One region of the Brumicola nitratireducens FR1064 genome, then DNA from elsewhere that is predicted to be linked to it. Evidence: predicted binding sites of a transcription regulator. Region 1 holds the regulator's gene; each other region holds the start of a gene.

Region 1 (8,083 bases):
CTCCGAGGAAACGCATTTTGATGCATAAATTGAAAATTATTTCGATTGCCGTCATCGTTCTTGTTTTAGTGCTGTTTGGTGTATATTCATTACAACCAGAGCAATCGGTTATACAAAAAATCCCGCAGAGTGAATCGGCTAAAAAGCCCATCCCAGACTTTAGCCAATATGAAATCACGACGGAAAAAAAGAGAGCATTTTTTAGTTATTTAAAGCCAGCCGTTGAAGCACAAAACAATCATATTTTAGTACAACGAGAATTCATTCATGGCTTGAGGGCAAAATATATATCCGGCGAAATGATAACTGAGAAACAAATGCAAGAGCTCAATTGGCTCGCCGATGAATATCGTGTCGACGTAGACAAAAGCCTAGAGCCCGTATTTGATAAGCTATTAACTAGGGTTGATATTATTCCTGTAGAGTTGGTGTTGGTCCAAACTGCGAATGAATCAGCCTGGGGAACATCACGCTTTGCTCGCAAAGGTTACAATTTCTTTGGTCTTTGGTGTTTTAAAGAAGGCTGTGGTTTTGTGCCCAAACGTCGTAATGATGGTTCGGTACATGAGGTAGCAAAGTTTAATAATCTATCAAGGGCTATGTATACATATATGCGCAATTTGAATAGGCATGACGCTTATCGAGAAATGCGCGCAATTAGAAAACAGTTGCGGAATAAAATGCAGCCGATTTCAGCTGTTGCACTAACTGAAGGGCTAACGAAGTATTCAGAGCGCGGCGACGATTACGTAGTGGAATTAAAACAAATGATTAGAGTTAATAAGGATTTGATGTAATGCAAAAACCTATCTTATTGGTAGTTTTAGCAATGTTACTGACGCAAGTAGCTTATGCTGATGAAGTAGAAGTAAGTTACAAGACATTTTATAGTCACGTTAAAAAGTTAGATAATGAAGACACTCAGGCCCTGCAGTTTGCTTTTGGGTTTAAGCATGTTGGCACCGGTGAGCTATGCACAATAAATAAAGCACGAATAAGCACACAAAAAGTTCAGCTCCCCCTTACGGTTACGGCAGAGAACCGCTTCACTATACAATCTGAAAAAGCCCTTAGTTTGGCGGATGCGTTTGTTGTGATTGATTTTAAAGAGCCTTCAAATCAGTGCGACATTTCCGTTCAACTTGAAACAAAGCCAGAGTTTTTAAAAGCAGAGTATACGTTCGAAGAAATGCAGTTTATTTACGAACAGTACGAAGCATTTTTTAACGAGATGGGCAGCTTTCTATCCTTTATGATGCCAACGGTCAAGGGATTGATGTTTCAATTTAGCGACCAAGACTTACGTGAAGCCACCAAAACAGGCGAGATGGTCAATGCAGGTACACTGATGTTGGATGATGAATGGTTTGAACGTAAAAAGGGGCTGAAACTGCAAACCATACCGTTACGCATAACGGCTATGGCCAGCAAGTAGTCTAGGAATTAAGTTTCTTTCACAATATTTAATTGATACGCAATTTGATGCGCTAGGCGCTCAACGGCTTGATTTCCCTTCTCTGCAACCTCAATTGCGCGATGAAATTCAAGTATCCCGACATCATGCAGTTGAGGTTCAATTAAAATATCGGGCGGCTCACCAGCGAGTCGAGACCGAGTTACTCTAGCTTGCAGTATTTCTAATGAACTACTCATAACACCTACAATCCCCGGAGGCGTTCTTTTATTCGGTTTAGTGTCTGGTGAAAACCATTTCTTTATAAAGCCATCGCTTGCTCTATCTAGCATTTCATCCGTTTTTCTTTGGTTTTCTTCGTGCTCACGTTCACAAGTTTCAATAAGGCGTGGACGGAAGTCTGCGCTCAAATTGACAGCAATAACAAAATCAGCGCCCATATGTCTGCATTGATTCACAGGAACAGGGTTCACGACGGCGCCATCAACTAACCAGCGACCATTATGTTCTACGGGGCTAAATAATGCAGGTATTGCGCACGATGCTTGAATAGAATCACCAACTTCACCTTGATTAAAAACAACCTCTTTACCAGAGTAAAGATCAGTGGCTACACAAGCAAAAGGCAAGTTCATTTCTTCAAAGGTAGAAGCACAAAAATCTTCTCTTAGTTTGTCAAATACCTTTTGTCCGCTAGCAAGTCCACCACGTCGAAAACCGACACCCAGTAGCTTAAACACTTGCCATTCGGTTAATGTATTTGCCCAAGCTTCCAGCTCATCAAGTTTTCCACTTGCAAAAGCAGCGCCTACATATGCTCCAATTGAACAACCCGCGACAATATCTATCTGAACGCCAGCTTTTTGCAAGGCCCTTATGATGCCAATGTGAGCCCAGCCTCTCGCAGCACCAGCACCTAGTGCAAGTCCAATTTTCATATTATTCCTTGTTATATATTTGCAATTTGTATCACAAGTGAATCATCGATATTGGTCGATGAAATTTCTTCACTATTGAATTTATATTCTTTCTTTGGTGCACTGCGGTCTATCGTTAATGTGTCAAAATCGAATAACTGCTTATCTGCCATCTGACTTGGACTGATATTTTGAAAAGATTTAAATAAATTCTCTATTCTGCCCGGCGTTTTTTTGTCCCAATCAGTGAGCATCGCTTTAATATTTTGACGCTGTAAATTTTCTTGAGAACCGCACAGATTGCACGGAATTATGGGGTATTCATTGAGCTCAGCGAATCGAACAATATCTTTTTCTCGGCAGTATGCCATGGGTCTAATGACAATGTTTCGCTTATCGTCAGACAGTAGTTTAGGAGGCATTGATTTTAATTTGGCACCATAAAACATGTTTAAAAAAGTTGTTTCAACCATATCATCCATATGGTGCCCAAGTGCAATTTTAGTTGCGCCTATGCTCTCCGCAAACGAATATAAACTGCCACGACGAAGTCGAGAACACAAACCACAGGTGGTTTTACCTTCGTCAATCTTAGCTTTCACAACTGAATATGTGTCTTTATCGATAATGTAGTAGGGGATATTTTTTGATTCTAGGTAGTTAGGTAAGACATGCTCTGGAAAGCCGGGTTGTTTTTGGTCTAAGTTGACTGCAATAACATCAAAATGAATGGGAGCTGATTTTTTCAGACTGAGCAAAATATCCAACATGGCAAATGAATCCTTCCCACCACTTATGGCGGCCATCACAACATCCCCATCCTCTATCATGTTGTAGTCGTCTATAGCTTTGCCAACGTTTCTACGTATTTTTTTTGCTAATTTATCGTTACTGTATTTTAGCTTTTGGTTAAAGCCTGTTTCTTCACTCATTATGCATTCCGACAACCCATAAGCTGGGTCAATTCATTCAAAATAAAAACGCTGGTCTGTGTATGCTTCCATAGAATACAAAAAAATATGGCGTTTTTCGATGGGTGTCATTTTAATGCTTGTGAGCTTGGTAAGCAATTAACAAAGAGGCGTTAAGTTAAACGCTTTAAGTATTTAGTTGAGAAAGCGAGTAGAGAAAGCTTCTGCCTAGGTCGCAATAGCTTAATTTTCTGGCATAAGCTTGGCTCTTGCTAATATCAACTGAATTTAATTTGTTTTTACAATCAAGGTATCGCAATCAACTGAGTCAATAATAAGCTCCGCTGTATTACCTAGGAGTGCGGCGGTTAATCCTTTTCTTCCAACTGAGCCAATAACTACGAGGTCGGCTTTATATTGCTGGCAAATGGCTGGGATCATATCTTCGGGTAATCCTTCCTGCACATGTATATTAGTATCGTTGACCTTGTATTTCTCAGCCAGTGTATTTAATTGTGTAGTATGTCTTTCTTGCACCGTTTTATTGTAAATTTCGGGAGAAAAACTAGGTACTTCGACCGTTACTTGGACCGGTGCACCAGCATATGAGTTGGCAAAATGAAGATTCGCATCAAGTAGCTGAGATAACTCATATGCTGTTTCAGCCACTTTATCACTCAAGAATACATGTTCATCATCTTTAGCCGAAACACCGATTGCAGTCAGTATAGTTGGTTTTTGTGGCCATTCGTGAGACTTTACTAAGAGTAAGTTAACAGATGAGTTTCGAGCAATGTGCCAATCTGCAGCAGTAAATAAACTAGAAGAGAGTAATCCATGCTTCTTAGTCGCTTTTATAATAAGGTCACAACCATAATCACTGCAGGTATTTATTACCGCTTCATGTAATTTTTTATGCCACACAACAACTATGTCAATCTTAACTTTACCTGTTAGGTTGAGTTGTTTTATTTGAGCCTCTATCTTTAATCTTTCTTGTTCAACCATGGCCTCTTTCATATTGACACGTGCTTCGCTGTTAAGCACTGCGGTCATATCGTAAGATTTATCATAAATACAGGAAAACACGATTATTGTAGCGTCTGTTCTTTGCGCAAATTTCAGCGCACGCAACACCGGAGTTTGTTGTTCGAGGGTGGGGTCGGTAACAGCGAGTATTTTTTTACACGTAAACATGATTTTCTCCAACACTGATATATAAGTTTGTAGTGTGGATGCTTTTTGTTCAATACACCAGTTAAGCTATTGCCGCAGATCAAATAATTGCCGAAAAAAGTTAAAAGTTTAGCTCTATTAAGTTCTGCGCAGAAAGAGCCAAAATAACAGAGCACATGAGATGTTTACTATTTGCACTAACAAACGTTAGTAAAGTTAATTTCCATATCGGGTAAACGCTGCCTAATTCCATCAAAATTAATAATGGATATTAATTTGCCATCAACTTTTATTAATTCTTCTTTTTGAAAGCGGGTTAATAATCTACTGATAGTTTCCACCGTTAAGCCAAGGTAGTTGCCTATTTCATTTCTGGTCATGGATAGGTTGAACTGTTTTGCAGAAAAGCCTCTTTCTTCAAAGCGCTGCGATAAATGGCTCAAGAAGTGCAATAACCGCTCTTCTGCGCTGCGCTTACTGAGCAACATCATTAAATCATGGTCATGTTTAATTTCCGCACTCATGAAGCGCATTATTTGCTGTCTTAACTTTGGAAATTTCACCGACATCTCGTCGAGGGTATCGTAGGGGAGCTCGCATACCATAGCCGTTTCTAGGGCCTGGCTAGAACTGCCGTGCTTATTGTCTTTTAATGCATCAAAGCCAATAATATCGCCAGGGAAATGAAAGCCGATAATTTGTTCAACACCATCTTTATCGCTAACGTATGACTTAAACGAACCAGAGCGTACAGCGTACAAAGAATGGAAATCATCGCCATGGCGAACTAATTTATCATTTTTGTGTAGAGGTTTTTTGCGCTCAATAATGTCGTCTAACGATTCCAATTCATTTTTGTTCAAACTAACCGGCAAACACAAGTGACTAAAGGTACAACTTTGACAGTGAATCGAAAGTTCGGGGGCTTTTGCCATTACTTATTCATCCTTGTTAATTATGCCGTTAAGTTAGCTCATAACTAGGTTTAAGGTCAAGGCCAAAGAACATAGAAGCAACAGCAAAGAGATCGTAATCCTAGTCAATTTATGTTGAAAAATGGGGACTAAAAAGCTTGCTCCTAAACTCGCTGCAAAAAGCGTAGGGAGTGTCCCTACGCCAAAAGAAAACATTACAAGCGCACCTTGCATTGCCGACTCGCTGGCCAGAGACCAAGTCAGCACCGAATAAACCAAACCACAGGGTAACCAGCCCCATATCATGCCATACAGTAGAGTGTACAATGGGTTTTTGAAGGGAATAAGTTTTTTGGATAGAGGGGCTACTTTTCTCCAAAGACTTCCACCTAGTTTTTCTAAGTAAGATAAACCCTTGTACCAATCGCTGATGTAAAGCGCTAATAAAACCAAAAATACAATACTAATAATTTGCAAAAAAGGGAATGCGGATTGAATATTAACGGTTGCAATGCTGCCTATAAAACCAGTAATTGCACCTGCAATCGTGTAACTGACTATACGACCAAGGTTGTATGAAAAAATATAGGGAAGCTGTGATTGCCCTTTAGGAATTGCAAATGAAAATGCACTGGCAATACCACCGCACATACCGATGCAATGAACACCTCCGGCGATGCCAATTAAGAAAGCTCCTATGTAGTTAATGTCGACCATTATTACTTATCGACAGTGCTTGGCTTCGACTCGTTGCTGTCGGAGCCATTACTTTTGTTTAGTGTAACGATACTCTGATCAGCTTCTTTATCCTGGGTATTGATGTCGTCATCAAACAAAATGCTATAGCCTTGGCGATCGAGGTCTTCAAATTGATTCGACCGAACAGCCCAAAAAAATACAACGATCGCGATACCTACAATGATGATAGCAAGGGGTATCAACACATAAATAATACTCATACTTTCAATAGACTCCGTTACCTATAGGGTTTTATCTTAATCTTTAAGCAGCCGCGTAGAGTTAATTACCACAATGATGGAACTAATAGACATGCCAAGAGCAGCCATCCAAGGCGTTAAAAAACCAGCCATTGCTAGTGGTAAAACTAGCACGTTATACCCAATTGCCCACACCATATTCTGTTTTATTTTACGCCGGGTTCTGTCTGCCATAGCCAACACCAAAGAAAGAGAATCCAATCGTGCGTTAAGCAAAATAACGTCGGCTGCGTTTTTCGCTAAGTCTGACGCATTACCTACGGCCAAAGACACATCCGCTGCCGCTAATACAGGAGCGTCATTAATACCATCGCCAAGCATCAATACTTTTTTACCTTGCTGCTGCATGGTCTTTATTGTTGTTAACTTTTGTGACGGGGTACATTGTGCATAGCTATTATTAATGCCTAACTTGTGTGCTACAAAGCTAACATTTTTTTCGCTATCACCACTTAATATACTTGTGTCATAGCGCTTTAATTTCTTCAGTACTGCTGCTACGTCACTCTTTATTTGGTCAACTAACCAGAACGCGGCGACAACAGCGTCATTTTTAGTAAGTATCACTGTGGCATTATCAAGCTCATTAGCTAAAGGTGGGCACCCAGTTAAATTAACAAAGTTAGCTGAACCTAGTTTATAAACATGCCCGTTAAGCTTACCTGCAATGCCATTACCAATGCTTAAGCTAAAATCGTCAATTTGCTCGTCTTTAGTATTTATGTTGAGTTTTGCAAAGGCTTTTGCAATAGGGTGTTCGGATCTTATTTCTAATGCTGTGGCTATTGAGAGCAGTTTATCTCGCTGCTGGTCATCAGCAAACCAAGCTCTTTCGATAGAAAACTCTCCACGGGTTAGCGTACCCGTTTTATCAAACACGATGTCTGTTATTTCAGTAAGTTGCTCGAGTGCATCGGCTCGTTTAAGCAATATGCCGCCTTTGTTTAACTTAGCCATTGCACACGTCAAGGCAGAAGGCGTAGCCAAACCAAGAGCGCAGGGGCACGTAGCAACGAGCACAGAAATAGCGATCCAAAATGCATTTGGACCATCTTGAAAGTACCAAAATGTGTAAGTGATAGCTGTAAATGCCAATACAATCGCACCGAAGTGACGGCTAAGTTTGTCAGCCATCAAGGCAACTTTAGGCTTGTTCGCTAATGCCGTTTCCTGCAGCCGTAAAATTTGATTCACCATCGCATATTTAAGCGATGTAGTGACTCTGATAGTAATAACACCTAGCTGGTTGATTGTTCCGCCATATACCTGTGCGCCCTGCTGTTTTTCGACGGACTCAAACTCACCTGTTAGCATCGATTCATCAATGGTTGCTTGTCCTTCAGTGATTTCCCCATCCACTGGGATGATTTCACCGGCCTTAACAAGTACTAGGTCGTTTACTTGTAACTGCTTAGCTAACACGGACTTCAGTTCGCCATCTACCCACTTAAATGCGGTGACGGGAATATGCTTTAACATATTTGAAGATATTTGATTTGCTTTATGACGCGTTCTTTGTTCCAAGTAGCGACTAATAAGCAAGAAGAAAACGAACATACAAATTGATTCGAAATACACTTCAGCATCAACTTGATTGATTGTGATTATCCCAGCGATATAGGTAGATAATATGGCAATGCTAATTGAAATATCCATATTAATCGTTTTTGCTAATGTGGATTTTAAAGCGCTGAGATAAAAAACACTGCCTGAATACAAAACAACAGGGGTAGTTAAAACAAGACTGACCCAA
Region 2 (8,083 bases), 290 kb from region 1:
TTTTGTTGGTTTTACTTTAAAACCAACAAAATCAAAGTATAACTTAAAATACCTTAGTATCCAAGTACTGACTGAACAACTGCATTTTAATGCGTATATTCACTTCGAACCCAAAAATTGAAAGGTGTAAATATCATGTTGAAAACGAAATTATACGCACTTGCAGTTGCTATCCCGTTTGCTTTAAGTTCAGCTCCTACTCAAGCGAGTGATGTTGAATCGGCATTGGCTAATATCTGTAGTATCGTTGTTGCGGACGATAAAAGTGAGTTACGCAAAAAAATCAAAGGTGTACGTTCTAGCTTTAGACTACAGTTGAAAGATTATTACACAGGCATTAAATGCAATGGTAATAGTATGATACGCGAAGCTGCATTGAACAATGCCATTGAAGCCGGAACGCTTTTGGTTAAGAAAATGCCGAAGAAAGATTTAGAGACACCAGAAGAAGATGGTAAAACCCTTCAGGCTTGGTTAACTGAACAAGGTTTAGCAGACAATCCAATTGCTGTTGCCCTTCAGGAACGTATCTAATACGTTTTTGAGCAACCATTTTGAAAACAGTTTCAACATGGTAGACGAAGTATCCTTCGTCACTAAAGGCGACTCGAAAGAGTCGCCTTTTTTATTTTAAATATTCTAAAAATCAAAAAAGTTAAGGCGTAATAACTACCTTCCCTTTCACCTTTCTATCCGTTACTTTGTTTATAGCATCAACAGCATCAGCTAACGCAAAACGCTCATCGATAACCACTTTAATTTGACCTTGTACGTACCAGGTTAATAGCTCTTTCATATTGGCCATAAAATCTTGCGGCTGGTGTTGCGTAAATGAGCCCCAAAAAACACCGACAACTGAGAACCCTTTCACTAATGAAAGATTGACTGGAAACTTAGGTATTTCGCCACCAGCGAACCCAATCACCAAAAGCCTACCATTCCACGCCATGCTGCGAGAACACGTGTGAAACATCTCACCACCCACACATTCATAAACAACGTCGACACCTTTGCCTTTCGTGTGCTCTTTAATAGCGGCCTTTAAATCTATACCAGTATAATTGATACAAATATCAGCACCGTTATCCTTTGCTACCTGACACTTTTCGTCCGTTGAACAAACAGCAATGACTTTCGCGCCCATTAACTTGCCAATTTGCACTGCAGCCAAACCTGTTCCACCAGCAGCACCGGTAACTAGCAAAGTATCAGAACTTGATAAATTAGCTCTTTGTTTCAAAGCATGATGCGCCGTTGCATGCGCAGTGACCAAAGCAGACGCCTCATCCAGCGGGATCCCATCAGGCACTGGAATAACGTGGGTTGCTGGTAATGCGACTTTTTCAGCATAGCCACCCAACATACATAGACCGATCACTTTCTGACCCACTTTTAAATGAGCAACGCCCTCACCGATTTCAGCAACAGTACCCGCAACTTCACTACCAGGAATAAACGGTAGGTCAGGCTTCATTTGATATAAACCTTGAACCAACAAGCTGTCAGGAAAATTAACGCCAGCCGCCTCTACATTAACGACGACCTGGCCTTTAGCTGCCGTAGGATCGGGCATGTCTTGAAGTTTCAATTCCGAAACAGGGGCAAACTCGTTGCAAACAATTGCTTTCATATTAGTAATCTTCCTTTATGGCTCGCACTGCGAGGTTTGATAATGGTGTTAATAGTTGTTCGAGCTCCAATGCTTTTGGATTTGAGGCATTTCCGTCTTTGCCGCGTTTAACCACGCCTTGGACTATTGAGAGTAATCTAAAAAAGCTAAATGCGATATAAAACTGCCAGTTGTCTATCTTGCTTATACCTGCTCGCTGACAATACAATGCAACATAATCCTCTTCACTTGGTATCCCCAACTCTTCTCTGTATATTCCTCCCAAGCCAGGCACATTTCCCATATTGGCAGGTAATCTCAACTGCATACATTGATAAGCTAAATCGGCATAGGGATGCCCGAGAGTCGACAGTTCCCAATCAAGAATGGCACATAAATTCTGGCTGTCATGCGAAAATATCATATTATCTAAGCGAAAATCACCGTGCACAATTGAAACAAGGCCATCACCTTCTGGTAAATTTTCACCTAACCACTGGATCAGAAATTCTGCGTTAGGGTTCTCTTCAGTTTTTGCAGCAATGTATTGTTTTGTCCATCGGTCTAACTGACGAGCAAAATAGTTACCCGGACGACCGAAATCACTCAAGCCCACTTCCTCAGGATTAATACTGTGTAAATGCACTAATGCCTGATTCATCTGATCATAAACTTTTGCTCGCTTTGAATTTGGCGACTCACCAAAACAAGGCCTATCGTCTAGGTCGGCTAATGAGGCATTCCAAAAAATATCACCCGCCACAAAAGTCATGATAAAAAACTGGCTGCCAATAATATCGACGTCGGTGCAAAGATGAATTGCTTTTGGTACGGGAACATTCGTATTTTGCAAAGCAGCAATGATGCGATACTCGCGGTCAACTGCATGCGCTGATTTAAGCAAATGGCCAAGTGGTTGTCGGCGCAATACAAATTCACCGACGCTGGTTGTTAATTTGAAGCTCGGATTTGATTGACCACCACTGAATTTTTGCAGCGACAATAGCTCACCCACCTCAGGCACATTGCTATCGCAATATGCTTGAAGAGAGTTTAGGTTTGGCGTTATCTTAAAGCTCATCTGTTTCTACGACTGATTTCTTGCTGACATTTGCTGAACTAAGTTCCGCCCCAATTGCATCATGTGCACCTGATCAGGACCATCAGCAAGACGGATAGTGCGTGCGTAAGCCAATGTTGCACTTAGCGTTGTGTCTTGTGATGTTCCGGCAGCCCCATGGATCTGAATGGCCTCATCAATCACTTCACATGCCATTTTAGGAGCAACAATTTTAATTGCAGCGATAATGTTTTTAGCCACTTTATTGCCATATTTATCCATATGATCCGCAGCTTTGAGAGTGAGTAATCTTGCTTGCTCAATTTTACAATACATTGTCGCTAAACTTTCGCGCACTGATTGTTGCTTGCTTAGTGGTTGGCCAAAAGCAATACGCTCTTCAACACGCACACATGCTTCATCTAATGCTCGTTGAGCGCAGCCAATAAGACGCATGCAATGATGAATTCGCCCTGGACCTAATCGACCTTGTGCAATTTCAAAACCTTTACCTTCGCCCACCAACAGGCTGCTTGCTGGAACTCTTACATTTTCAAATAAAATCTCTGCGTGACCAACAGGTTCATCTAGGTATCCCATAGCAGACATTGGGCGCACGATAGTCACTCCCGGTGTATCTAAAGGAACTAAAATTTGCGACTGCTGTTCATGACGAGCAGCGGATGTATCGGTTTTACCCATGACCACCATAATGCGACAATTCTCGTTCATGGCTCCGCTGGTATACCATTTGCGACCATTGATCACGTATTCATCACCTTCACGCTGAATAGAAGTCTCAATATTGGTCGCATCAGATGAAGCAACGGCTGGTTCCGTCATTGCGAATGCTGAACGAATTTCACCATTGAGTAGAGGTTCTAACCACTGTTTCTGTTGTTCAGAATTACCATACTTCGCCAACACTTCCATATTACCTGTGTCTGGTGCGCTGCAGTTAAATACTTCTGAACTCCACAACACGCGTCCCATCAATTCGCATAACGGCGCATACTCAAGATTAGTAAGGCCAGCACCGTATGGCAGATATTCACTGGGTAAAAACAAGTTCCATAAACCGGCTTCTTTTGCTTTTACTTTTAGGTCGTGCATTAGCTGCGGGGTTACCCATGGATTCTCGGATTGATGGACTAAGTCATGGTAAATTGTTTCATTCGGATAGATATGCTCATCCATAAAAGCCTGTAATTTTTCGATATTATTTTTGGTTTTTTCAGTGTAATCAAAATTCATATTCGCCCCATGCGTAAGCTGGTTATTGAGTTTATTAACTATAAGTAATTAATGATTTATGTTCCGGCAAATCTAAATGCCCCACATTATTGAAACTGCTTAATTGAATACCATCACGGTTAAAGAAAAAATGATTGATACTCGTGTTCTTGATTTGTAAATTGAAATTAACTGTTTTCTCTACCGTCAATCCAAGCATATTCATCATGGTGATAGCAATTGCGCCGCCGGAACTTGCCACAAGTACATTCTTATTTTCTGATGCACAAATTCGTTCTACAGCGCCTGCTACTCGCCCCGTAAATTCACTCCATGACTCTGGAAGCTCTTGACCTATCTCTTGCTTAGACCAAGCCAGCATTGCATTCTTTAGCAATCGATAAAAGTCAGCTCTTGGCGCGTCACCCGCTGGACGCATTTTAGGATTCAATGCTAAGTACGAACTTACAACAGCATTAAAATCAAATTCATTCCAGCCTGCGTCGGTAATAACAGGTATGCTACTTTCGCCGCCTTTTTGAATGCCAGCCGCCGTTTCTTTATGCCGACGCATATCACCCGTTACCACGCTATCAAATTTAATGTCGCGATGGGCGAAGTATTGTCCTAACAGGACCGATTGCTGATGTCCTATTTCACTCAATTTGTCATAGTCTGCTGCACCAAATGACGCCTGACCGTGACGAACGAGATATAATTGAGCCATGCTTTATTCCTTTTATGTGTAAACAAAATGTTAGGTGCTTTAGCAGCATAAGGGTAATTGATTGTTTTGATATAGGGTTATTCATGAATTGTATGGAAACCTGTTTGAGATCAATTATTGCTCAACGACCTTCACTTATAATCTGGCATCAATTAAGTAATAGTGAAAATAATGATATGTCTAAGCTTGAGTATTTCGATAAGAACGTGCTGAATAAATACAATACCGCAGGGCCGCGATATACATCCTACCCAACTGCGCTGTCATTTCACGACGAATTTAGTGATCGAGACTTTGAGTTTCAGATAAAGCAAAAATCGACCAGTAAGAGCGCTCAGCACTTATCACTATACCTACATATTCCTTTTTGCCATTCACTTTGTTACTACTGTGGATGCAATAAGATAGTCACCCGTCATAAGCACAAAGCGGACCACTACCTTGAATATTTGTTTACAGAAATCACGCATCGCGGTGCACAGTTTTCAGGCTATCAAGTTACTCAACTGCATTTAGGTGGCGGCACTCCTAGCTTCTTAGATAAACAGCAATTAGCCAGACTCATGGCACATCTGCAAAGTCACTTTCTTTTTACTGAGAATATCGAAGCCAGCATTGAAATCGACCCTCGGGAGATTGAATTAAGCTACATCGATGATTTAGCTGACATCGGTTTTAACCGTTTAAGCATTGGCGTGCAGGATATAAATAAGGAAGTGCAGGAAAAAATCAATCGGGTTCAGAGCACAACATTCATTGCCTCCCTTGTAGCTCGAGCGAAAGAATTAGGATTTTCATCCATTAATTTGGATTTGATCTACGGCTTGCCTATGCAAACTTTCGATACATTTTTGGCTACTTTGCAAAAAGTCATCGATATTGACCCAGACAGGATCTCACTTTTCAGCTATGCCCATATGCCTGCGCTTTTTGCTGCACAGCGAAAAATTAAAGATGAATGGCTGCCTAACGCACACGCTAAATTTGATTTGCTAAGACTCGGTATTGAGTTTTTAACCCACGCAGGGTACGTGTTTATCGGTATGGATCATTTTGCAAAGCCCAGTGACGAGCTAAGTAAAGCCTTAAAATCAGGTCGTTTACATCGAAATTTTCAAGGTTATACACCAAAGCAACATAACGCCCTATTGGGCTTAGGCGTTTCTTCAATCAGTAGTATTGAAAACGTGTATGCACAAAACGAAAAAGACTTGAAAAGTTACTATCGAGCAATCGAAAAGAATCAATCTGCCCTGGTAAAAGGGCTGGTTTTAAACGCTGACGATGAGGTTCGACGTGCCGTCATTCATTCATTGATGTGTAACTTCCAAGTCAACAAAGAACACATATCAGAGCAGTTTGGTATCAACTTTGACAACTATTTTGCTCAATCAATTGCGGATTTACATACATTTGAACTAGATGGACTAATATCCATGACCGACACTCATATCAATATTGCGGACCGTGGCAGGTTGTTGGTCCGCAATATCTGTATGAGCTTTGATCAATACCTAACTCAGCCTGCGCATCAAATGCGCTACAGCCAAGTTATTTAGTAAGCAGACTAAATGGGTGAGCCTGGTGGTAATTGCTTAACTGCAAAACTGCCTAGCCATTCATTTGATGTCCAATAGTGCTCGATGTATTTTGACAAAACCTTGCCCTGCTCACTTTTGTCTTTCTTAGCTAGCCAAGCCTGATAACTCAGCAATTCAGCCTGCATCACCAACTTAACTTCCGGCGATAGTTCATCAGCTTTTAAAACATCAAAGAAAACGTTTAACGCCACTAGCTTAATACGTTGCTCTAAAACGTCAGCTGAGCGCGTCTTTACCAAGTTCTCAAATACCATATTCACTACTTTTTGAGGACTGGGAATGCTGCTATCAATTGAATGTTGATAAGCTAAGCGATTTAGTCTTATTGGCTCTAGCAAATTAGTGATTGAATAACCTGAAGCAGCTTCAGCGGCGCTCACAGGGTCAAATGCGATCCCCATTCTGCCGTTAGTGCTCTCTCTATATCTACTGCTGCCGTAGGCTTTAGGATTTATCAGTTTTGTCAGAGCAGGTTGTATTGCCAGATAGCTCGCAGAGGCGCTATCAACTATCATTTCAGCCGCTTTGAGCTGGTACTCCCCAGCAACAAAAGAATTACCTTTCACTGGTGAATTAAGCTCTTTTTGCTCATATTCATAAATCAAGCCTGACACTTGCTTCACCAATGCGTCGAGTTGATAGCGATGTGAGTAATAAATTGGTACCAAGCGTTCCTCTAGCGATGACAAGTCGGCGCCAGCTGGCAGTGAGTTAACACCGAAATTACTTAAAGCAAATTTTCTAAGCTCACTCATTCGGATAAACTCGTCTATTGGACTCTTACCGTTATCCCATAAATGGCCATCGCTAGATGCGCGCTTTGCAATTCTTGCATCAGGGTCTGATTTATACAAAAATCCACGTTCTCTTGCTTGCGATACTAAATCGCGCAACGCTTTACTTTCGTCTGCACCAGAAAAATCTTGATAACCATAAGCAATAACGTACTTATCCCAGTCGCCAATTCCCTGTTCATAGGCACTCTCCAGTGAAATTTCGCCATCCTTCAACGTAATAAGTGGGTGCGGATAATCCATTACTGACGCTCGGTTGTTTTCACTCGCTGCGAAATTATGCGCAATGCCTAAAGTGTGTCCAACTTCATGCGCAGAAAGCTGTCTAATGCGATCTAGAGCCATTTCCAACTGCTTGTCAGTGTTAGCTTTACCCGTGTTTTCACTGTCAAAAGGACTCGTCATGCCCAATGCGATTAGATAATCTTGTCTTACTCTTAGAGAACCTAGCGTGACATGCCCTTTTATAATTTCACCCGTGCGCGGATCAATGACCGAGCTGCCGTAGGACCAACCGCGGGTTGCTCTATGCACCCATTGAATAACATTATAACGTGCATCCATTGGGTCAGCGCCTTCAGGCAGCACTTTAACTTGAAATGCATTTTTATAACCAGCAGCTGCAAAGGCTTGATCCCACCACAACGCACCTTCTCTGAGTGCAGTCATCACTGGCTCTGGGATCCCCGGATCTAAATAATAAACAATAGGTTCAAGCGCTTCACTAACGTCTGCATTCGGGTTCTTCTTAGACAAACGGTGACGCGGAATAAATTTCTGTTCCATTTCAGCGTCTATAGGGACTGAATAGTCGAAGTAACTGTGCTTCCAGAATCCGGAATAAGGATGAAAAGTGCGCACTTTGTAGTTATCGTCTGGTAGCGCAACAAAAGAGTGATGTAAATGCACTGACACACTCTTCGCATCAGGTGTCACCTGTCGAATATATTGACCCTGTGGTTTTCCCGCAAATGTAACAAGTGCCTCAAGTTCAGTATTGCGCTCAAATGCTTTGGTCTTTGGCAGATAGATGCCCGAGCGACCTGTATCGAGGGAATA
Region 3 (8,083 bases), 1.3 Mb from region 1:
ATTGCATTCGGTTATGGCCTATATAAGACCGGACTAATGACGGATGATTTTGTTGAACGAGCCAGTCGGCTCATCTTTAATTTCGCGTTGCCCGCTCTACTATTCACGACTATTAGCGCAAGCAACATCGATGCGGTGTTTGATTTTGAGATGATAGTCATTGGCGTATTAGGCACAATTATAATTTGTTTAGCGTTGATGCTTGTTAGCCCATTTTTAGTGGCCAAACGCAGTGATCGCGGGGTTGTGATACAAGGCGCGTTCCGTTCAAATATGGGCATTATCGGCTTGGCATATTGCGCAAATGCCTACGGTGAGGCAGGATTAGCCTTAGGGTCCATATACTTAGGCGCACTCACCATTACTTATAATGTGATAAGTGTCGGCATTTTAAATTTCTATTTGGATAGCAAAACCTCTTTTATTATTGTGATCAAAGGCGTGGCCAGCAATCCCATTATTTTATCGATTGTCGCAGCCCTATTGGTATCTACATTTAACATTAAGTTACCGAGTATAATCCTTAACAGTGCAGGCTATTTTGCCCAACTGACCCTGCCGCTAGCACTATTGTGTACAGGCGCGGCGCTTCGCTTTTCAAGCTTTAGGAACGATGCAAAAGCGGCATCATTGAGTATATTCGTAAAATGTTTCGTATATCCAGGGATCATTGTTTTAGCTGCCATTTGTTTTGATATTAGAGGCATAACGCTGGGCGTCGTGTACCTGATGTCAATTGCCCCAACCGCAGCAGCAAGCTACGTTATGGTTCGTAAGATCGGGGGCAATCACCAATTGGCTGCACATATCATTGCCATTAGTACGATATTATCAGTACCAATCACAATTGTTGGCTATACTTTGCTCGCAGTTTATTTATAGCATTAACTTACTAACTTACACAGAAAGAACAAACACATGAGCAAAAACATGGAAAATAAAAGGCGTCATTTTGAATTGACGAAAAAAAATATATTGATTGTTATTGTGATTTTTTTGGTTTGCTTTGGCGTTCCTATCTGGTTATTTCTAAATTTATAGTTCCAATTGAAAAGTCTAACTTATTTTTTTTTCATATCGACCGATACAATATTACGCGGCCTGATTGTGACCATCACAATTCACAACAATATTACTTACTTTAAATAAAAGATTCATTGACGACTTAGTTGCTTTAAGACTTAACGTTTTAAAAACTTAATAAATGAATTACTTAACCAATGGAACATTATAATGTTTGTCTTAGCCTCAAATTATGAAAAACTAGAACGCGAAAATGCACAATTAAAGCAAAAACTACATGAGGCAAACTCCTTTGCAGATGAGCAGAAAGCGGAAAAAGAAGCATTGATTCAAGAGTTAAATTTGCCTAAACCAAACGATGCTTTCGAAAAATCACTCGTTGAGTGCACGCTTGAATCATTGAAGCAAGTGGAAGGAATAAGACAAACCGTATTAGAATCCTTCTTGAACATTCAAAGCGAAAGTGAATCAATAGAACAAATAAACGCACTGTTTGATGTTTCAACTTCAGCTTTGAACGACATCGCTAGCTCAATGAGCGGTTTGACTAATAAAATGGGCAGTCTGACTCAAAATATATCAGGCCTCTCTGACAAAGCCGATAACATCAACAAATTTGTGTCGACCATTACTAGTATTTCTGACCAAACAAACCTACTGGCCTTGAACGCCGCCATTGAAGCTGCAAGGGCGGGCGACGCTGGTCGTGGATTCAGTGTGGTGGCCGATGAAGTTCGCTCGTTAGCAACCGAAACAAACAAATCAGCCAGCGAAGTAGCGGATTTAGTAGGCAATATAATATCATCGACGAAAACGGCGGTGGAGTCAGCTGAAGATGTAAAACATAACAATGAAACACTTTCACTTGGTATAACTACCTTAAGCGAAAACTATAGCACTATTGTTACTAGCAGCAACAGCATGAAGTCTACGATCTCAGAGTCAGCGCATCGCTCGTTTATTCAAACTGTAAAACTAGATCATATCGTTTGGAAAAGTGAGGTTTATAGCGTCATCCATGGCCTTACTAATAAAGCGCCAAGTGACTTTGCTAACCATAAAAACTGCCGTTTAGGCCAGTGGTATGAAACTAAAGGCTTACAAAAATATGCTAATAACACAGCCTTTAGAAGTATAGATCAGCCTCATGCCGAAGTTCATAACGAAGGCGTAAGAGCACTCGAAGCATTCGCAAAGCAGAATAAAGAGCAAACGATAATAGCGTTGCAAAAAATGGAAGACGCTAGCAGAAGAGTAATGGCTTACTTAGACGACCTCGGCAACCTCAATTAGGCTTAGCCGCCGATTTATGGTTTAGTCCTTGAACCCAGCAAAGCCTGAATTGTATCTTTGTAGGCTTAATTCGACTAAACCTAAGAGTCTTATGCACATGGAGAGTGAGCTAGTTAAGCAAGCGAAAATCTAAATATTTCCCATAAAAAAAGCACCCTTAGGGTGCTTTTTTTCGAATGAAAAGTGAAAACTTATTTTTGAACTTTAAATCTGCGACTAGACAAACCCAAAAGACCTAAGCCTAAAAGAGCCAAAATTGATGGTTCAGAAACTTCAGTACCAAAAAATTCTATCTCACCTAATTGATGATTTGACCCGCTCACAACTGAATAAGCTTGATAACGAAAAATGCTGTAGCCAGTAGACGTATTGTAATCATCTTGATTAGAGAATTGAATTACTTGATAGCGAGTGTTGCCCCAAATTGATGTACCGTCAACATTATATGTATATAAAGCCGTATAATTGATACCGTCGTTTGACCCTAAAATGCTCCAATGGTCAGCGTCTCTGCTTGGAACATCATTTGCTGAAGAAAGCGTAAAACTGTTCAACAAAAAGCGCTTATTGCCGAAGTCTGCTTCAACCCAAACACTAGGACCTGAACAGCACCATTTACCGTTACCACCTGACAGTATGTTATCGAATACATTAAAAGCATACTCACCACCACCGAAACCTGGTTCGTTGTTGGAACGAAAAACCGCATTGTAATTAACATTCGCGTCAGCTAAGCCATCATTCTCTGGGTCCGTTAAATCACCACCTATCAATGAACTAGTTCCGGTTCCAAGTATCACAGAAGCGTTTGCTACTGAGGTAAAAAACGTCGCTACTGTAAAAACAACGAGGGAAATATACTTCAATTTCATTTACTACACCTTTTTTAACTTTACGTTTTACACCAAATCACTTTATGGATAGGCACTTTATTTAAAAGTTAGAGCAAAATTTAGGCCACATAAAATAACCAATAATTACAACAAGTTAAATTTTATAATATTAGTGATGTAAAAAAAGCTGACAAAAATAAGGAGAAAGATAAAGTAAGTTCATCCTTAAACGTCCGATCTATGGAACAACGACTCAAAATTCTAAAATGACGCGTTGTTATTATATTAGCTGGAACAATGACCGTCTCTCCATGCCATTTTTCCATTGATAACGGCTACCAACTTACCTTCAGTTGTTTAAACAGGCTTATGTTCTTTAATTCAAAAATCTTAGTGCAGGATTGAGAAAGTACACTTGAATTAGATTGTTATTTCACGCCAGTGCTAAATCCACAGCCGCTTTTGCATGTAACTCTGTGGTATTGAATAACGGTGCTTGCGGAAGATCCTCCGGCTTCAACAACAAAAATATTTCCGTACAACCCAAAATTATTCCCTGTGCGCCTTTTAATAGTAAGTTTTCACACACACTAACGTAGGCCTGTTTTGACTCCGTTGAAGTTTTTCCTTTTACAAGTTCATCAAAGATAATTTTGTCTACGGAAATCTGTTCGCTTTCATTTGGCGAAATGACTTCTATACCAAACTTTTTCTCAAACCGGTCTTTGATATAGCTTGCTTGCATAACTGGCTTAGTGCCTAAAATACCTACTTTCGTCAGCCCCGCATTCTTTATTGCTTGTCCAGTTGGATCACTGATATGAATAAAAGGAATACTCACCACGCTATCAATATTATCAAGAACACAATGCATCGTATTGCTAACGCAAATAAGCATATCAGCGCCAGCTAATTCTGCACCTTTTGCTTTCGCCTCAATATACGTGCGGGCTTCATCCCACAAACCGTTTCTAACGTAATATTCAATATTGCCAAAATTAAGACCTTGGATCAGTGTTTCCCCAATTTCCCAACCACCTAAGCGCTGATTAACAAGCTCGTTAATCATTCGATAATATTCAGACGTGGCTTGATTACTCATACCACCGAGAATGCCGATAGTTTTCATTTTGGTTGGGCGCATCATACTAATTCCTGTGGGCGTTGAGCTATTCTGTTTTCGTGGCAGAGTGTAACTCACTACACCTGCAAAGTGCACATATCAGAATTCAATTGCGACTTTACTTTGCAAGTACAATGAAAGTACATTGCTGCCTCTAATTAGTTAATACGCGCCATCTGAATACGTTAACTCATAGCTATGGCTATATATTTCAAGAATATTTCCAAACGGGTCTTCCATGTAAATCATTCGGTAGGGTTTTTCACCTGGATAATAGTAACGTGGCTTTTCCATTCTTTTTTTACCGCCTGCCTCGACTATTTTCTCAACTAATTCTTCTAAATTTGGGTCTTGAACGCAAAAATGAAATACACCAGTTTTCCAATACTCAAAATTATTGTCTGGCTGCTGTTGGTTAGTAAACTCAAACAGTTCAACGCCAATACGGTCACCTGTAGACAGGTGGGCTATCTTAAATTGCCCCCAGTCCGCACCGAAAACATCGGTACACATCTCGCCAATTGGACTGCTGTCTTCGATGATAGTCGTTGGCACCATTATCTGATACCAACCTAAAACTTCAGTATAAAATTTAACAGCTCGTTCTAGGTTTGGAACGGAAATACCTATGTGTGAAAAAGATCGTGGATATGCTTTACTCATGCTCTCTACCTCTGGTTATTAGTTGATTGAATTATAGCGGGCATGTTAAGATTAAAAAATTATCATTTATTATATAAATAAGTATATTTTGTAATGATTAATCAAACCTTGTTAAAGACATTTTGCACTCTGGTAGAGAATGGTCACTTTACTCGTACGGCCGATCGCCTCGCAATGACACAATCGGGTGTTAGTCAGCACATTAAAAAACTTGAGCAGCAACTTGAAGTGCCTTTGTTAATTCGCGAAGGAAAGTCTTTCTCGCTTACCAATGCGGGTGAGCAGTTATACCATCAAGGTAATGAACTTTTAAAATCATCTGAAGACTTAGAAAGGTTGATTAAACACGACGAACCGCATGAAGGGGTCGTTAAATTCTCCTCTCCGGGAAGCATAGGACTGCGCCTTTACCCATTTTTATTAAGCCATCAATCAAATCATCCAAATTTGATAATCGACTATACATTTGCACCAAACAAAAACATTGAACAAGCGCTAGCAGAACGCAAAATTGATTTAGGTCTGCTTACTGATTTAACCAAAGTCAATAATTTGATTAGCAAAAAAATTGCGGTTGAACCCCTAGTTTTAGTAACGCCAAAAAATATAACTTCAGTGGATTGGAAACAGCTAATACAACTGGGGTTTATTGCACATCCAGACGCTGCTCATCATGGGAGATTACTATTGAGCGAAAATTTCAGCGAGTTTGAACATGTTAAACAATTTACGCATAAAGGGTTTTCAAACCAAATTAGTTTAATACTAGAGCCGGTTAGCCGAGGTTTCGGGTTTACGGTTCTGCCTCTGCATGCCGCAAAGGCATTTCATCAGCAAGGTTTGATCCGAATTCACCATCTAAATAAACCAGTAAATGAAAACCTTTATTTATGCTTTAATCGACAAGCAATAAAATCAAACCGAATAAAATATATAGAAAGTTATATCACAAGCTATTTAGCTGCCTAATACTCCCTTCACATCAATCTAAAAAAATATTTCTCCTACAACTTAGTTTTAAGCTCAAAGTTTGATTCTAGTCAAACATAAATTTTCATAAATTAGTTTACTAGCTAAGCAGGGTTAACTGTAATTACCCAATGGTGACAGCAGCGCTTAACCAACCATCTTTTAAACTAGTTTATAAATAAACATCGGAGAATCATTATGTCGAATATACAAAGTAGAGAACAAACCAGCCCAACTAAACAAACAGGTTTATTTCCTATTGATATGTCATGGGATCATATGGACAGAATATTCAATAATATGAAAAGTCATTGGCCATTTCGTATGACAGACGAAAATCTGTTCAAAACAAGTGATTTAAACCTAAGCCCCAGCGTAGACATAAAGGAAGACAAAAAGAGTTACGAGATATCAGCTGAATTGCCGGGCTTAGAAGTTGGCGATATTAGCTTAGACATTTCAGATGATATCCTCACCGTTAGTGGTGAAAAGAAAACGGAAAAAAAAGAGGACATAGATGAAAGCTATCATGTAATGGAGCGCAGATACGGCTACTTTAAACGCAGCTTCAACTTACCCAATAGTGTGGAGCAAGACAAAATAAAGGCCGAATTTAAGAAGGGAATCTTACATATTACGCTACCTAAATCTAATCATGCTCAAGAGGCGCAGCGAAAAATAAAGATTAACGATTGAATCTGATTTGTATGGTAAATCAATTTCGTTAGATTTAAGCACACGATTTTGCGTTGTTATACTGCGTTAAAACACAGGGCGGCACATATAAATTTAACTGAAATTAATATGAAGATAAAAAGGCTGATGAATAATATCAGCCTCTTCGTTACCCATTCAACAATGCCTAGCTATCGCAGGAAAACGTGAGTAAAAATAAACAGAAGAACCACTCAAGTTTTGTCATAAATATTAACTATACGTTAAGTTTATTGGAAAAAACCAACCGAGACCAAAAAATAGGGATCGACTAATGAAAACAATGATTGTTTACTATTCGCTTTCTGGCAATACAAAAAAACTAGGCGATTTTCTTGCAACAAAGCTTTCTGCTGATAAAACCCAGATTGAAGAACGTAGTAAAAATACTAACTTTTTTACCATGCTGCGTTTGATGTATCAGGTTTTGCTAAACAAGCCGAGTAAAATTCGTTCATTTGGTGCTAACCCCTCACAATACGACCTAATTATTTTAGGAACGCCTGTTTGGATGACGAGACTATCATCTCCAGTAAGGGCATTTATTAATCAAGAGAAATCTCACTTTAAAAAAATAGCTTTTTTTTGTACTGAAAGTTCCTCCGGAGGAAATGCAGTTTTTAAAAGTATGTCAGAGTTATGTGGACAACAGCCAATTGCAACGCTTGAAATGACACGCAGTGACATGGTCGATTTAAACAATAACCAAAAACTGTCTGACTTCATTGATGTCTGCCGAGGGCGAATTGAAGAGTGCAGCACCGGAGCAGTTGATCACAAACCGCATCATATGGCTTGATAATAATCAGAGGTGTTAGTTATGAGTACACGAAAAAAAGTCACATTAGCTGCAGTACTTGTCGGCTTAACCCTATTCTCTTCACTAACATGGTACAACGTAAAGTATTCCATGGAGTTTGTGCCTTCCTTTACAATTAAATCTGAAAACTCAATATACAATCTATTAATAGCTACGCAAGGAAGCGCATACAAAAGATCATTGGTTGACGGCGTCATTGAACAACTTAAAAATCGTCCATTTAATATTACGGTAATTGATGTATCTGCTTTAGCAGACGTAAACACTGAAGAGTGGACTGCCATTGTTATTTTACATACGTGGGAAAGTTGGAGACCTCAACAGGATGCAATGTCATTTGTTCATCGTAATCCAGACGCAGACAACACTATTGTACTGAGTACTTCAGGTCAGGGAGATTTAAAAATAAAAGGAATAGACGCAATCACATCAGCTTCCAATATGGCGGATGTGGATAAGGATGTGGCCAAAATCATGCGTAGAATTGACTTATTAGTACCAAACGGCTGATATTTTGATGGCCTCAAAAGAATTAAAATTGCATACGAGCTTGCATAGTTAAGCCACACTTGCGTGATAAGTGTCATCGGGTGACGCAGAGTAAGCCTTCGTTCCTGCAAACCTTCAAACGGCAAGGACGCCGTT
Region 4 (8,083 bases), 2.0 Mb from region 1:
CTTCTTTTGCATCCCACTCCCATGGTGTGACGGGCGGTGTGTACAAGGCCCGGGAACGTATTCACCGTAGTATGCTGACCTACGATTACTAGCGATTCCGACTTCATGGAGTCGAGTTGCAGACTCCAATCCGGACTACGACGAGCTTTAAGGGGTCCGCTTACTGTCACCAGTTTGCATCCCTTTGTACTCGCCATTGTAGCACGTGTGTAGCCCTACTCGTAAGGGCCATGATGACTTGACGTCGTCCCCACCTTCCTCCGGTTTGTCACCGGCAGTCTCCTTAGAGTACCCAACTTAATGCTGGCAAATAAGGACAAGGGTTGCGCTCGTTGCGGGACTTAACCCAACATCTCACGACACGAGCTGACGACAGCCATGCAGCACCTGTATCTTGGTTCCCGAAGGCACTAATTCATCTCTGAAAAATTCCAAGTATGTCAAGAGTAGGTAAGGTTCTTCGCGTTGCATCGAATTAAACCACATGCTCCACCGCTTGTGCGGGCCCCCGTCAATTCATTTGAGTTTTAACCTTGCGGCCGTACTCCCCAGGCGGTCTACTTATCGCGTTAGCTTCACTACTCACGGATTAAATCCACAAACAGTTAGTAGACAGCGTTTACGGTGTGGACTACCAGGGTATCTAATCCTGTTCGCTACCCACACTTTCGCACATGAGCGTCAGTTATTGACCAGAGAGTCGCCTTCGCCACTGATGTTCCTCCAGATATCTACGCATTTCACCGCTACACCTGGAATTCCACTCTCCTCTCCAAAACTCTAGTCTGCCAGTTCTAAATGACCATCCCACGTTGAGCGCGGGGCTTTCACATCTAGCTTAACAGACCGCCTGCGTGCGCTTTACGCCCAGTAATTCCGATTAACGCTTGCACCCTCCGTATTACCGCGGCTGCTGGCACGGAGTTAGCCGGTGCTTCTTCTGTTGCTAACGTCACAGCTGACGGGTATTAACCGTCAACCTTTCCTCACAACTGAAAGTGCTTTACAACCCGAAGGCCTTCTTCACACACGCGGCATGGCTGCATCAGGCTTTCGCCCATTGTGCAATATTCCCCACTGCTGCCTCCCGTAGGAGTCTGGACCGTGTCTCAGTTCCAGTGTGGCTGATCTTCCTCTCAGAACAGCTAGAGATCGTCGCCTTGGTGAGCCTTTACCTCACCAACTAGCTAATCTCACCTGGGCTTCTCTTTGCGCGGGAGCCGAAGCCCCCTTTGACCCGTAGGTATCATGCGGTATTAGCCATCGTTTCCAATGGTTATCCCCCACACAAAGGCAAATTCCCAGGCATTACTCACCCGTCCGCCACTCGACATCATCTAGCAAGCTAGACATGTTTCCGTTCGACTTGCATGTGTTAGGCCTGCCGCCAGCGTTCAATCTGAGCCATGATCAAACTCTTCAATTAAATTTTTTGTAAATCGTTTTTTGTTGTCGACACTCTTAATGAGTGCCCACACAGATTGTCTTGTTATAAATTGTTAAAGAACATGCCAGCTTCTTTGCGGCTTGAAAGTCACGTTATGTGCCGTCTCAAGCGGGATGCGTATACTACCTGCATCGTTTTTATTGTCAAGGTTTTTTGCAATTTAATTTGAATTTATTTTTAACCGAAGTAAACGATAAAACCAATTCAAACTGCCCTAAAACATCCTGTTCGTGCGAACCAGCAAACTGCTGTTTGGCTGCCTCCCTTGAACAGAGCGCGCATTCTACAGATTAAAAACACTTGTTCAAGCCCCTTTTGCAAAAAAATGTAATTTTTATGCTCGTTTGTTGGTTATTAGTACGAAAGGCTCAAAAAAGCATCTTTTACTTACAGTTTGAGAACAAATTCTCTGAATAAACTTAACGATTGACGTTTATTATAATGTAACTCTTATCATATTGATGAATAATAGAGGCACATTACATAATCAAACACTCCGAAATAAGTCCTTATGCCTGATATAGCTATCCTTGTCGTTTTTATCCCAACTTGGTTTTTTATCTCTATTACTCCTGGTATGTGCATGACACTCGCAATGACATTAGGCATGAGTGTTGGTGTAAGAAGGACAATGTGGATGATGCTTGGTGAAGTCTTTGGAGTTGCAACAGTTGCAATACTGGCGGTACTAGGTGTGGCAAGTATCATGCTCAACTATCCAGTGTTGTTCTCTTGGTTTAAATGGATAGGTGGAGCGTACCTCGTCTATTTGGGTATTAAAATGTGGCGAGCCAATGCAAATTTGTCACAGAACGATATTAACAATAGTCAACTTTCTGCTAAGAACCTTATTTCTCAAGGCTACGTTACGGCCGTCGCCAATCCGAAAGGTTGGGCGTTTATGGTTTCAATACTTCCCCCATTCATCTCACTAGATAAACCTATAGCTCTTCAGTTTTCAGTCCTACTTATTATCATCATGCTGAGCGAAATCATTTGCATGCTTATATATGCAAATGGCGGCAAAGGCTTAAAACGCCTGCTAAATCGCGGAAACAACGCGGTTTGGCTAAATAGGATTGCGGGGAGTTTATTAGCGGGTGTTGGGATATGGTTAGCGCTTTCTTAACCTGACCCCATTATCTTGCCTAAACTCTTTTTAATTCACTCTGAGCCCTTTATACTCTTTATACTTTGATATCGCATTTTATTTGTACAAGGGTTTTTCATGGCAATTCGTAGCTATCGCAGTATCACTCCGACGTTTGACAGTTCTGTCTATATAGACGAAAGCGCGGTATTAGTGGGTGACATCAGTTTAGGTGAGCAAAGCAGCATTTGGCCATTGGTTGCAGCAAGAGGTGACGTTAATGTTATTCGAATTGGAAAGCGCACTAACGTCCAAGATGGTTCGGTATTGCATGTGACGCGAAAGTCGAAGCAAAATCCAATGGGCTTTCCACTTATTGTTGGTGACGATGTCACCGTTGGGCATAAGTGTATGCTGCATGGCTGTCAGTTAGGAAATAGAATCTTAGTTGGAATGGGTGCCATTATAATGGACGGCGCTGTTGTGCAAGATGATGTTTTTATCGGCGCGGGATCATTAATCGCGCCAAACAAGGTGCTGGAAAGTGGTTATTTATATGTCGGCAATCCAGCGGTTAAAAAGAGACTGCTAAATGACGCTGAAATGGCTTTTCTAAAACAGAGTGCTATTAACTACGTTGAGTTGAGTCGCGAGTATCTGGGACAATAGCACCCTACAATTTTGTACTACTAGTCAGTTCTTGTCGCATACGCGCGAGCACTGGCTCAACGTCGGGTCGTAGACCAAACCACAAATAAAAACTCTCGGCAGCCTGACCCACCAGCATACCTAATCCATCAAACGCCTTTGTACAGCCGAGTGCTTTTGCTTTTTTAATAAAACACGTATCTGCATCTTGATAGACCATATCGTAAACCGCAGGGTGACTAGAAAATATAGCATCCCCTACAGCGGGAAATTTACCATTCAAACTGAGTGACGTAGCATTAATGATCACATCAACGCTCAGTTCTTGGCATTCATTTTCAGTCACTGCGCTTACTCTTTTATCATGAGCAATTTTAACTAGCCGCTGCGCATTCAATGCACTTCGATTGCTTATGTATATATGAGCTGGATGCTCAGACAATAAATCTTCGATAGCTCCGCGAGCTGCTCCGCCAGCGCCAATTAGCAGCACCTTTTTGCTAGTTAAAGATATGTTGTTTCGCAACAAGTCAGACACTAGGCCCTTGCCGTCCGTTGTTTCAGCACGAAACCCATTCGGCTGCCTAATTAAAGTATTCGCAGCATTTGCTTTTGTTACCCCTGTCGATTTCTCATGCGCCCAGTTGGCTGCCGCTTCTTTGAAAGGCATAGTGATGTTAGCGCCCACCGCATTAGCGTCAGCAAAAAAATCAGTTAACTGGTCTTTGAAAGTAAGTTCCTCTCCCAAAATACGCTCATAACTAATTGTCATATTAAACTGCTCTGCAAACATTTGATGAATTAGCGGCGATTTACTCTGCGCAATTGGGTTGCCGAATACTGCGAGCTTTTTAATAGATGTGGAATTTTCTGGCACGAAGTTCTTAACTTTAAATTGGAATACATGACAAGAGGATACATGAAAGCTAATTAAAATTAACCCTGTGCACGGTTTTATTGCCTCAACAATAATACCGATATCGAAATCAAAATGGGTATTTAGAAGAAAGTGAGAGACCTGAGTTCAGGAGGTTACCGAAATCAGGCCTTGTATTTCACTTATTCAAAGCTTAATCAAAATTAAAAAGTGTAGCCTAAGGACACAGTAATAACCGTTGGATCAATTTGGATATCACTAACATAGCCATCTGCGTCGCCAACTTTGAAACTTGCCTCTGTATCAATATCAATGTAACGAACAGATGCATTTAAGTGCCACTTTTCATCAATTTTATAATCAGCACCGAGTTGCGCCGTTAGACCGAAAGAGTTGTCTAAATCTAAGTCAGTTAACCCGGCTGTCTTATTAGCATTTGTAAATTTCTCATCGAAGAAAATCGTAAAGTTAAGACCCGCGCCAATATAAGGTTGAAAAGCAGATGACGAGTCCATGAAGTAATAGTTAGCTGTCACTGACGGTGGCAAATGCTTAACTTCACCTAATTGATTGCCTGTGCCCAAGGGATCAGCCACACTGAAGTTAACATCATGTTTAAATGGCGTAGCCGCTAGTACTTCAATGTTGACGTAGTCGGTTACGAAGTAGGCAAGGTTCAAACCGATTTGTGTATTGCTATCGACATTCACACTCACACCTAAGTCGGAGCCACCGGCAAAAATGTTTGATGCATCGTCGTTAGGGGATACATTAGTAAAGCCACCGCGAACAATGAAGTCGCCTTTTTCATAGGCCATTGCACTGCCAGATAGAGCCAAGCTGGCTAAAACGATGCCTTGCAGTACAGCACCAGAAAGGACTGTTTTTTTGAACGTGTTTTTCATATGAGTTCTCGCTTAAGTTATACAAAGGATAGAAACTGTTTAGGCGTTAGCCTTTAATGGCGCCTATCCTAATGCGAGAAAAATTAATATTATTGATCTGGATTAAGCTTTAGAAGTTACCGAAGATTCTTACGCCCTCACTTGATCCACGTCAATGGAATTAGATAGCGAAAGCAGATTCTAGCTTGCTTTCTATTCGTTTAAATAGTCCCTTGGTTTCAAAAACGCTTGGATTTTGCCTTCAGGAGAATCAGGAGAGGGTTGATAATTATATTCCCAGCGCGCTAACGGTGGCATCGACATGAGAATAGATTCCGTTCTACCTCCGGTTTGCAAACCGAATAAGGTGCCGCGATCGTAAACCAAATTAAATTCGACATATCGTCCACGACGATAAAGCTGAAAATCACGTTCTTTCTGAGTGTATGAAGTATTCTTTCTATTCTCTAAAATAGGCACGTAAGCATCAAGGAAACCATTGCCTACATCCTGCATAAAAGCAAAACTAGTTTCAAAACCGTCTTCGTTGAGATCATCAAAAAAGAGACCTCCAATACCTCTAGTTTCATTGCGGTGTTTTAAGTAAAAGTAGTCATCACAACACTTTTTGTAGTTTGCATAAACGTCTTGGCCGTAAGGGTCACAAATTGCTTTAGCCACTTTGTGCCAGTGAATGCAATCTTCCTTAAATGCAAATGAAGGGGTTAAATCAAAACCACCACCGAACCACCAAATAGGTTCAGCTCCCTCTTTTTCGGCAATAAAGAAACGGACATTTGCATGCGAAGTTGGTGCATAAGGATTGTGAGGATGAATAACTAAAGACACACCCATTGCTTGAAACCGACGACCAGCTAACTCTGGGCGAGATGCGGTAGCCGAAGCTGGCATTTTATCGCCATATACATGAGAAAAATTAACTCCACCTTGCTCAATAGCAGACCCTTTTGTTAGCACTCTAGAACGACCACCGCCACCCTCTTCTCTCACCCATTCATCTTGATGAAATGAGCCTTTTCCATCCGCTAACTCTAAAGTTTGACAAATATCATCTTGGAGTTTGAGTAAAAATGCTTTTACTTCATCAATTTGTTGCTGAGATACCATCGGCCTGAAAACCACCCTTATGTAATAATATTGAACCTGTTGCGCTATGCTCGCAAGGTTTCGAGATTGAGTCCATTAATAATCGTGCTAGGGGTTTGTTGTTCGCCCAAGCTCCCATCAATAATAAGTAATTCATCGCCAAAATAAGAGCGTACCTCGCTGCTTGAGCGCGCAGGCTCCATGCTGGCTGGATTAGCGCTAGTCGATACCATTGGGCTGTCAACCAATAGGCACATTTTTTGTACCAATGGATGATTGCTGACTCGAACTGCCACGAGATCTGAATCGCCACTTACCCAACTAGGCGTAAGTTCGCTTTTGGGCAACAACCATGTAAAAGGGCCGGGCCAAGAGTCGAATGCCTTTTGTTGATGTTCGAGCGGCAGCTTATCTATGTGCACAAACGGCCTCAGCTGGTCGAAACTAGCAGCGATCAAGATCACACCTTTCTCAACTGGACGAGATTTTAAGCCAAGAATTTCCATCATCGCCGATTCCGAGCGAGGGTCACACCCTAAGCCAAAAACGGCCTCTGTAGGATAGGCAAAACACTGATGATGACGAAAAGCATTTTCAAATGACTGCATAAGCGATTGCATAAAAAGGTCCCAAAAATAACAAATTGCAGTGGATAATAAAGATTATAGTGATTGTTTATGCTGACAGTTCACCTGCGGACAAATTAATCCTTTTTCGGGGTGATTTTTATCGACCTGCACAAGCACTTTCCAACCGCAACTTTCACAGGCCTTATCAACGGGGAGGGAATTTACCATATATTTGCATTTTGGGTAGTCGTCACAAGCGTAAAAATACTTACCAAACTTGTTTTGACGTTTTACTAATGTGCCACGACGGCATTTTGGACAAGATAATGCTACCGCAGACTGCTCGTTTCCGTTGGCATCTGCTGTATTTGTGTTGCTTTTAACAACACCATCTTTAGTTACCATGTCTCTGGTAGCAATAAAATGACAGTCCGGAAAGCCAGTGCAGCCGATAAACATACCATATCGGCCTTTTTTTACTGCCAAAGGTTCTGCGCATTCAGGACAAGTGGTTCCGTCCATCACTTTAAGAACCGTGACATCATTTTTATGTAATTGCTGTGTGTGCTTGCAAACTGGGTAGTTCTGACACGCGAGGAAAGAGGATTTATTAGCGTGCTTTAAAAGAAGCTGCCCCTCACATTCAGGACATTTACCATAAGCTTCGTCGAGGGCGTGTTGATCGGCAGAAAATAAGGAGTGATCAATCTTAGCCATTATTAATGAAGAGGTCCTTCTTGAGCTTCAAACAAAAGATCTTCCATTTGCTCATAAGCCCACTCTTTACCCGGCACGTTAAATAGCACCATCAGTATCACCCACTTCAGATCTTCTAGGCAAAACTCTGCAGATTCAATCTCCATTGTGCGGTCAATCACCATTTCTCTGGTACTGATATCCAGGACTTTTACTTGCTCTAGGAAGATTAAGAAACCGCGGCATTGAACATCCAGGCGCATTTGTTCTTCAGCGGTGTAGACTCTTGTGCTATTGGGAACAGCCACTCGAGACAAATAAGGTGTTGCGTCGGTTTTTTGCAGTGCCGCCAGCTTTTCAACCCAAGCTAAGGCTTTGTAGATTTCGTCGTGATGAAAACCCGCATTTATTAACTCATCGGTTAATTCATCGTGGTCGACTCTAAACTCGCTCTCACTGTGTACTAAGTTTTCGAACAAGTACATGAGGATATCAAACATAATTAGCCCCTCAATTTAAGGTAACCTTCGGAAGTGGAGGCTACAAAACCGCGCAACTCATATTCTAATAACTCAACAAACAATGTCGAAATCGACTGGCCGGTGCGCATAGCAATAACATCGATTGGGGTGACATCAAAATCGACCGCTTGCAATATCGGAGATGAGTCGTCTATTTGACTGTGCTCCGCGAAGCGCAGAGCATCACCACGATTAGATGCCTTATCTACACTATCTAACAATTTGGTGGTTGCCAAGTTTTGTT

The links. Region 1 encodes FNR, which switches genes on or off when oxygen is low (the NO sensors DNR and NnrR bind a similar motif). Its sites were predicted from a motif close to TTGATCTAGATCAA; they were not measured.
Region 2: hemN (oxygen-independent coproporphyrinogen III oxidase) is a predicted target of FNR. The motif match lies at 4,730-4,743, and genes of this name have one in related genera.
Region 3: GNIT_RS03255 (Hsp20/alpha crystallin family protein) is a predicted target of FNR. The motif match lies at 5,966-5,979, and genes of this name have one in related genera.
Region 4: GNIT_RS00130 (OmpW/AlkL family protein) is a predicted target of FNR. The motif match lies at 5,109-5,122, and genes of this name have one in related genera.

What each region holds. Positions count from the first base shown of each region.
Region 1 is NC_016041.1:1,999,301-2,007,383, forward strand. It holds gene GNIT_RS08665 (DUF975 family protein) at 1-28, shown strand, start outside; gene GNIT_RS08670 (glucosaminidase domain-containing protein) at 21-797, shown strand; gene GNIT_RS08675 (DUF2987 domain-containing protein) at 797-1,435, shown strand; gene rssA (patatin-like phospholipase RssA) at 1,444-2,352, opposite strand; gene ttcA (tRNA 2-thiocytidine(32) synthetase TtcA) at 2,364-3,263, opposite strand; gene uspE (universal stress protein UspE) at 3,531-4,439, opposite strand; gene fnr (fumarate/nitrate reduction transcriptional regulator Fnr) at 4,616-5,353, opposite strand; gene GNIT_RS08700 (sulfite exporter TauE/SafE family protein) at 5,387-6,049, opposite strand; gene ccoS (cbb3-type cytochrome oxidase assembly protein CcoS) at 6,052-6,291, opposite strand; gene GNIT_RS08710 (heavy metal translocating P-type ATPase) at 6,328-8,083, opposite strand, start outside.
Region 2 is NC_016041.1:1,705,309-1,713,391, reverse strand. It holds gene GNIT_RS07415 (DUF3718 domain-containing protein) at 136-534, shown strand; gene GNIT_RS07410 (NADPH:quinone oxidoreductase family protein) at 656-1,630, opposite strand; gene GNIT_RS07405 (phosphotransferase family protein) at 1,632-2,690, opposite strand; gene GNIT_RS07400 (acyl-CoA dehydrogenase family protein) at 2,697-3,923, opposite strand; gene GNIT_RS07395 (histidine phosphatase family protein) at 3,958-4,629, opposite strand; gene hemN (oxygen-independent coproporphyrinogen III oxidase) at 4,836-6,188, shown strand; partial or broken gene GNIT_RS07385 (zinc-dependent metalloprotease) at 6,518-8,083, opposite strand, start outside.
Region 3 is NC_016041.1:747,141-755,223, reverse strand. It holds gene GNIT_RS03285 (AEC family transporter) at 1-882, shown strand, start outside; gene GNIT_RS03280 (methyl-accepting chemotaxis protein) at 1,234-2,316, shown strand; gene GNIT_RS03275 (PEP-CTERM sorting domain-containing protein) at 2,508-3,188, opposite strand; gene GNIT_RS03270 (aspartate/glutamate racemase family protein) at 3,583-4,296, opposite strand; gene GNIT_RS03265 (lactoylglutathione lyase family protein) at 4,435-4,935, opposite strand; gene GNIT_RS03260 (LysR family transcriptional regulator) at 5,029-5,904, shown strand; gene GNIT_RS03255 (Hsp20/alpha crystallin family protein) at 6,103-6,600, shown strand; gene GNIT_RS03250 (flavodoxin family protein) at 6,893-7,417, shown strand; gene GNIT_RS03245 (hypothetical protein) at 7,439-7,948, shown strand.
Region 4 is NC_016041.1:27,065-35,147, reverse strand. It holds rRNA gene GNIT_RS00150 (16S ribosomal RNA) at 1-1,426, opposite strand, end outside; gene GNIT_RS00145 (LysE family translocator) at 1,959-2,576, shown strand; gene GNIT_RS00140 (gamma carbonic anhydrase family protein) at 2,676-3,206, shown strand; gene aroE (shikimate dehydrogenase) at 3,211-4,062, opposite strand; gene GNIT_RS00130 (OmpW/AlkL family protein) at 4,266-4,967, opposite strand; gene hemF (oxygen-dependent coproporphyrinogen oxidase) at 5,160-6,074, opposite strand; gene tsaC (L-threonylcarbamoyladenylate synthase type 1 TsaC) at 6,119-6,673, opposite strand; gene GNIT_RS00115 (DNA topoisomerase family protein) at 6,716-7,339, opposite strand; gene GNIT_RS00110 (DUF494 family protein) at 7,342-7,818, opposite strand; gene dprA (DNA-processing protein DprA) at 7,821-8,083, opposite strand, start outside.